2 linked regions of the Tahibacter amnicola genome follow. The protein of the gene in region 2 interacts with the protein of the main gene of each other region in a pairwise test. Links are inferred from orthologs where the notes say so. Each region holds a gene or a part of one and is shown on either strand. Other genes may lie near its edges.

Region 1 (3,585 bases), 3.6 Mb from region 2 along the record:
GCCATCGGCCGAAGTGGATATCCGCTGGGACCAGGCCGATGGCAGCGAACGCTGGCTGGAGGTGCTGGGCTGCGGCATGGTGCATCCCAACGTGCTGCGCAACTGCGGCATCGATCCGGAGCGCTACACCGGCTTTGCCTTCGGGCTGGGTGTGGAGCGCTTCGCCATGCTGCGCTATGGCGTGAAAGACCTGCGTCAGTTTTTCGAGAACGACCTGCGCTTCCTCAAGCAGTTCGCCTGAGCGACGGTGCGACAAGGTCGAGCGATTCCGCAGGCGCATGCCGCGCGCGGGATTGATCCGCGGAACCCACTGGCGGGATCTGGCCCGCCGACAGGATAGCGAATGAAATTCAGTGAGAACTGGCTGCGCGAACTGGTCAATCCCGGTGTCGATCGCGCCGAGCTGTGCCACCGCCTGACCATGGCAGGTCTGGAAGTCGAAGGCGTCGAGGAGCTCGGACGCGGCCTGGACGGCGTTCTGGTCGGCGAGATCGTCGAGTGCGAAAAACATCCCAATGCGGACAAGTTGCGTGTTTGCAAAGTAACCATTGGGGCGGAAGTGCTGCAGATCGTGTGCGGAGCGCCGAATGCTCGCCTTGGTCTCAAGGCGCCGGTCGCGACGATCGGAGCCAACCTGCCCAACGGGATCGCGATCAAGCAGGCCGCATTGCGAGGGGTCGAGTCCTTCGGCATGTTGTGCTCGGCCAAGGAGCTGGGAATCGATGCGGATGCCTCCGGCCTGATGGAGCTGGCCGCCGACGCGCCGACCGGGCGCGCGCTGGCGGAATACCTTGCCTTGCCGGACGCCAGCATCGAACTGAAGATGACGCCCAATCGCCCGGACTGCCTGGGGCTCACGGGGCTCGCCTACGATGTGGCCGCACTGTTCGGCGCGCCGCTCAGCCTGCCCGCCGCCGCGCCCGCGCCGGTGTCGGGAACCGCGACCCGTGACGTGCGGCTCGAGGCCGGCGCCGATTGCCCGCGCTACCTCGGGCGCGTCATCGAAGGTATTGATGCGACGGCGGTGTCGCCGTTGTGGCTGGTTGAGCGCCTGCGACGTGCTGGACTGCGCCCGATCAGCCTGGTCGTCGACATCACCAACTATGTGATGCTGGAACTGGGCCAGCCGATGCACGCGTTCGACAATGACCACCTGCAGGGCGCCGTTGTCGTGCGCCGTGCCACGGCTGGGGAAACCGTGACGCTGCTCGACGGCAATCCGGCCACGCTGGATCCGGGTTTCCTGGTGATTGCCGACGATGCCCGGGCGCTGGCGATTGCCGGCGTGATGGGCGGGTTTGATTCGCGCGTCACCACAGAAACGCGCAACATCTTTTTCGAAAGCGCCCATTTCGCGCCGCCCGTCATCATGGGGCGTGCGCGCAAGCTGGGCATGCATACGGACGCTTCGCACCGGTTTGAGCGGGGCGTGGATCCGGCCCTGCCGCGCGTTGCGATGGAGCGTGCCACGGCGCTGCTGACGCAGATCGCCGGCGGAACCCCGGGGCCGATCACCGAAGCGGTACTGCCGGAACACCTTCCGCAGCGCCCCGCCGTTGGCTTGCGCAGGGCGCGCCTGGCGCGCGTACTCGGCATGCAGGTGCCCGACGCCGAAGTCGAGCGCATCCTCGGCGCGTTGGGTATGCAGGTCGAGTCCACGGCGGATGGCTGGAAGATCACGCCGCCCTCGCGGCGCTTCGACATCGAGATCGAAGAAGACCTGATCGAGGAAGTCGTCCGCGTGCATGGCTACGACCGGGTGCCCACCTGCGCGCCCAGCGGCCAGCTCAAGCTGGGTCTTCCGCCGGAATCCGTCGTGGCCGCGTCGCGTTTGCGCGAGCACCTGGTGGCGCGCGGTTACCACGAGGCCGTGTGCTACAGCTTCGTGGCGCGTGAGTGGCTGCAGCGCTGGAGCCAGGACACCGGTGCCGTCGCGCTCGCCAATCCCTTGAGCGCCGAACTGGCCGTGATGCGCACGGCCTTGCTGCCGGGCCTGGTCGAGGCCTTGCGCCACAATCTGAACCGGCAGCAGGAGCGGGTGCGCCTGTTCGAGAGTGCCCGCGTATTCCACCAGGGTGCGGAGGGCCCGAACGAGACGCGCCGCCTGGCGGCGGTGGTCTGCGGCCGTGCCCAGCCGGAGAGTTGGACGGCCGACAAGCGCGCCGTCGACTTCTTCGACATCAAGGCCGACCTGGAAAGCCTGCTGGCCCTGTCCGGGAAGGCGGGGGCGGTGCGCTTTGAACCGCTCGATCGTCCGGATTTCCACCCCGGCCGCAGTGCCGCCGTGGTGGTCGACGGCGTTTCCATCGGTGTCGTGGGCGCCCTGCACCCGCGGCTGGCGAAGGCGCTGGACCTGGACCAGGACGTCTACGCGTTCGAGGTCGATTTCGACGCGCTGGCCGCCGGTCGGCTGCCCTCGGCCGCCGAGCTGTCGAAGTTTCCGATGGTTCGTCGCGACATCGCCGTGGTCCTGCCCGATTCCACGCCGTGGTCGACCGTGCAAGCGGTTGTCCGGCAGGCGATCGGCGAGGCCCTGACTGGCCTTGTCGTGTTCGATCAGTACGTCGGCGCAGGCTTAGGTTCGGGTACAAAGAGCCTCGCTATTGGCTTGATTTTGCAGGACAGTTACCGCACTCTTACGGATCAGGACGCAGACCATTTTGTGAATTCGGCGGTGGCTGCCCTGGAACGCGAATGCGGGGGACGGTTGCGGGGGTAGCATGGCGCTGACCAAGGCAGAAATGGCAGAGCGACTTTTCCTGGATGTAGGCCTCAACAAGCGCGAGGCCAAGGAATTCGTCGACGCGTTTTTTGATGTCGTACGTGAGGCTCTGGAAAAAGGGGAGCAGGTCAAGCTGTCGGGTTTCGGCAACTTCGACCTGCGCAAAAAGAATCAGCGCCCCGGACGCAACCCTAAGACCGGCGAGGAGATCCCGATCTCCGCGCGGCGTGTGGTGACGTTCCGGCCCGGACAGAAGCTGAAGGTCAGAGTCGAGGCCTATGCTGGATCAGGGCAGCAATAACGAGCTTCCGGTCATCCCGGCCAAGCGCTACTTCACCATCGGTGAGGTCAGTGAGCTGTGCGGCGTGAAGCCGCATGTGCTGCGCTACTGGGAACAGGAGTTCAGCAATCTCAAGCCGGTCAAGCGGCGCGGGAACCGCCGCTATTACCAGCGTCATGACGTGTTGATGATTCGCCAGATCCGCTCGTTGCTGTACGACCAGGGCTTCACCATCACTGGCGCGCGTCAGCGGCTGGATGGTCAGCAGCAGCGCAATGAAGTGAGCATTTCCAACCAGATCGTTCGCCAGGTGCGGATCGAGCTGGAAGAAGTGCTGCAGATCCTGCGGCGCTAGCCGCAGGTCGCACCCGGATCGCCGTTCGCGCGCCTGCTGACCAGCGGGTGGCGTTGGCGTCCGCCGGCCGGCAATCCGGCCGTGGCGACAAAGCAACGAATTTGCCCGTCCCGGCAGGCACGGCCAAATTCTTCTGCTACAATCGCCGACCTTTCCGCAGTACCGAGTCATGTCGGGGCGTAGCGCAGTCTGGTAGCGCACCTGCCTGGGGGGCAGGGGGTCGTGGGT
Region 2 (3,464 bases):
TCAGGGACGACGCGCCAGCTCAGGATCTTCGCGCGTGACCGGCATCAGGTCCTGCTTCGACACGCCCAGCCACAACAGCACCGGGTTGGCGAAGAAGATCGACGACAGCGTACCGACGAAGATACCGATCAGCATGATCAGGCCGAAGTTCTGCAGCGCCGGGCCGCCGACGAAGTACAGCGTTCCAACCGCAAGACTGGTGGTCAGGCCGGTCATGATCGTACGGGACATGGTCGAGTTGATCGACCGGTTGAGAATCTCGTACGGCTCGCCCTTGCGCGAGGAACGGAAGATTTCACGTACGCGGTCGAACACGACGACCTTGTCGTTGATCGAGTAACCCACGACCGACAACACGGCCGCCAGCGCCGGCAGGTCGAATTCGCGACCCGTGAGGGCGAAGATGCCCACCGTCAGCAGCGTGTCGTGGATTTCGCTGGCCACCGCCGCGATAGCGAAGCGCAGTTCGAAGCGGAACCACAGGTAAGCCATGATGCCGAGGATGACGAACAGCACCGCGACCAGACCGTCGCTGCGCAGCTCTTCACCGACCTGCGGTCCCACGAACGAGCTGGAGTGGATGGTGACGTCCTGGCGCGCCGTCTTGAGCGCCTTCAGCACTTCGCCGGCCAGCTTGTCAGCTTCCTTCGAGGCCGCGTCGGCTGGTTTGGCGGCTTCGCCCTCAGCTGGCTTGGCCGCGTCGGTGGTGGCCTTGGCCGCGTCGGCATCGCCTTCGTGCGGCTTGATGCGGATGGCGTATTCCTTGGTGTTGCCGAGCGACTGCACGACGGCGCCCGCAAAGCCGTGATCCTCGACGGCCTTGCGCACCTCGGCGATATCCGCGTCCTTCTCGTAGGTGACCTGGACCAGCGTACCGCCGGTGAAATCCAGGCCGTAGTCGAGACCACGGACAAAGATGATCGCCGCGGCGATCACGCAGAGGATGGCCGACAAGGTCAGGCTGACCTTGCGCAACGCCATGAAGTCGAAATTGGTGTCGGACTTGAACAGTTCCATGATGCGCGTACTCCCCAGCTCAGACCGACAGGGACTTCAGGCGGCGGCCGCCGAAGATCAGGCCAACCAGCACGTGCGTGACGGTGACCGAGGTAAACATCGACGTGATGATGCCGATGAACAGGGTGATGGCGAAGCCGCGGATCGGGCCGGAACCGAAGGCCATCAGGCCCAGCGCCGCGAGCAGGTGGGTCACGTTGGCGTCGAGAATCGTCGCCCAGGCCTTGTTGTAACCCCCACTGATGGCAGCCATCGGGCTCGACCCGTTACGCAGTTCCTCGCGGATGCGCTCGCAGATCAGCACGTTGGCGTCGATCGCCATGCCGAGTGTCAGTACGATACCGGCGATACCCGGAAGGGTCAGGGTGGCCTGGCAGATCGACAGGATAGCCACCAGCAGCACCAGGTTCAGCAGCAGGCCGACGTCGGCGATGAGGCCGAACATCTTGTAATAGAGACCGACAAAGACGACCACGAGGCCGACCGCGATCAGCACGGCGACCAGGCCCTTGCGGATGTTGTCTTCACCGAGGCTGGCACCGATCACGCGTTCTTCGACGATATCGACGGGCGCCGCAAGCGAACCGGCGTTGAGCAGGCGGGCCAGATCGTTGGCTTCCTGCATGCTGTCAAGGCCCGTGGTCTGGAACTGCGAGCTGAAGACGCCGCGAATGTTCGCCACCGAGATCACTTCTTCCTTGACGCGCGAGGACTTCACTTCCTTGCCGTCGACGATCGACACCTCGGGGATACGCTCGGTATAGACCACGGCCATCGGCTTGCCGACGTTCTGCATGGTGAATTCGAGCATGCGGTCGCCGCCGCGGCTGCTCAGGCGCACGCTCACACCCGGCGTGCCGGACTGCGAGTCGAGAATGGCGGTGGCGCCGACGAGGTCGTCGCCCGAGGCGATCACCTTCTTCTTGAGCAGGATCGGCGCGCCACTCTCGCGCAGCTTGTAGAGCTTGGCGTCCGCCGGCGGCGTCGCGCCATTGGCCACGTCCAGGGCATTGCCGGCCTCGTCGACCGCGCGATATTCCAGGCTGGCCGTAGCGCCGAGCAGGCGCTTGGCGGCGGCGGTGTCCTGCACGCCGGGCAGCTCCACCACGATGCGCGAATTGCCTTGCTGCTGGATCACCGGTTCGCCCAGGTCGCCGATACGATTGCGCAGCGTGCTCATGTTCTGGGAGATGGTGTTCTTGGCCACTTCGTCGAGCTTGGCCGGCGAAATACGCAGATTCAGCCCGAACGCATCGCCCGTGGTGGCACCGTTGGTGAGGACCACCTCGCTGCCGAACGAGCGGCTGATTTCCGCGGAGATCTTCTCGCGATCGGCCTCGGAACGGGCGGTGATCACCACGCCCTGCGCACCGCGATTGGCGCTGATGCCGCGGATGCCCTTCTCACGCGCGATGTTCTTCACTTCGTCGACGTAGTGGGCTTCCTGCTTCTCGATCACGCTGGCATGGTCAACTTCCATCAGGAAGTGCACGCCACCCTGCAAGTCCAGGCCGAACGGCATACCGTTGGCGTGGATCGCCGCCAGCCAGCTGGGAACGGTGGAGGCGAGGTTGAGCGCAACCGTGTAGTTGTTGCCCAGCTCCGAACGCAGGTTGTCACCGGCGGCGATCTGCTGGTTCGGGTCAGCAAGGCGGACCAGCAGGCGGTCGTTTGTCAGGTCGATCGAGGTGAACGCGACCTTCTTCGACTCCAGGATGCCCTGCACCTTCTCTTTCAGCGCCACGTCGACCGTGGCGCCGCGATTGGCGGACACCTGCACGGCGCGCTGCTTCGGATAGAGGTTCGGCAGGGCGTAGATGAAGCCGACCAGCAACGCCAGTACGACCAGCGCGTATTTCCAGCGGGGAAACTCGTTCATGCCTTGAATCCCAGGGGTGTGCCGCGGATGGCCGCGGTATCGATGTGCGCGTAACGCCTCAGGCCGACTTCAGCGTGCCCTTGGGCAGGACTGCCGTGATCGCATGCTTCTGCAGCTTCACCGTCACGTTCGGGGCGATCTCGATGCTGACGTACGACTCGCTGATCTCCTCGACCTTGCCCAGGAGGCCCGCGGCCGTGGCCACTTCGTCGCCCTTGGCCAGGGCCGACAGCATGGCCCGCTGTTCCTTGGCGCGCTTCATCTGTGGACGCAGCATCAGGAAATAGATGAAGCCGAACATCACCACCATCATGATGATCGAGCCGAAGCCGCCGCCGGCCGCTCCGGCCGGAGCGCCTGCCGCCTGCGCGGACGCGCTGGAAATAAAGAATTCCATGATTCTCTCGCTGGTTATTGCCCGGACAAGGAAACGCCGAGCATACAAAAGGTCGCGGATTATGCCACGCGTCACCGCCAGGCGCACCGCGGTGCAGGGCATGGGGGCCCGCCGGGGCTGGTTCAAGCGTATGGCCGCCCCGGCCGGCGCAGCCTGCAGGCCGTCCGATAC

Evidence for each region. Proteins that work in one complex are often made in the same cells at the same time.
Region 1: the proteins of secD (region 2) and pheT interact in binary tests that used the Escherichia coli proteins (3 or more experiments, as listed by UniProt). The link is inferred for Tahibacter amnicola from one-to-one orthologs.

Annotation. Positions count from the first base shown.
Region 1 is NZ_CP104694.1:1,849,089-1,852,673, forward strand. What follows is about bases 1-3,031. They hold pheT (phenylalanine--tRNA ligase subunit beta), read left to right. Parts: upstream 1-343; coding sequence 344-2,719; downstream 2,720-3,031. Other genes in these bases: pheS (phenylalanine--tRNA ligase subunit alpha), read left to right, coding at 1-241; N4264_RS07705 (integration host factor subunit alpha), read left to right, coding at 2,721-3,023; N4264_RS07710 (MerR family transcriptional regulator), read left to right, coding at 3,001-3,031. Also shown: more of N4264_RS07710, read left to right, coding at 3,032-3,357.
Region 2 is NZ_CP104694.1:5,449,093-5,452,556, forward strand. The notes cover bases 467-3,458. They hold secD (protein translocase subunit SecD), read right to left. Parts: upstream 2,897-3,458; coding sequence 1,037-2,896; downstream 467-1,036. Other genes in these bases: secF (protein translocase subunit SecF), read right to left, coding at 467-1,017; yajC (preprotein translocase subunit YajC), read right to left, coding at 2,955-3,458. Also shown: more of secF, read right to left, coding at 1-466; more of yajC, read right to left, coding at 3,459-3,464. UniProt on the Escherichia coli protein: Part of the Sec protein translocase complex. Interacts with the SecYEG preprotein conducting channel. SecDF uses the proton motive force (PMF) to complete protein translocation after the ATP-dependent function of SecA.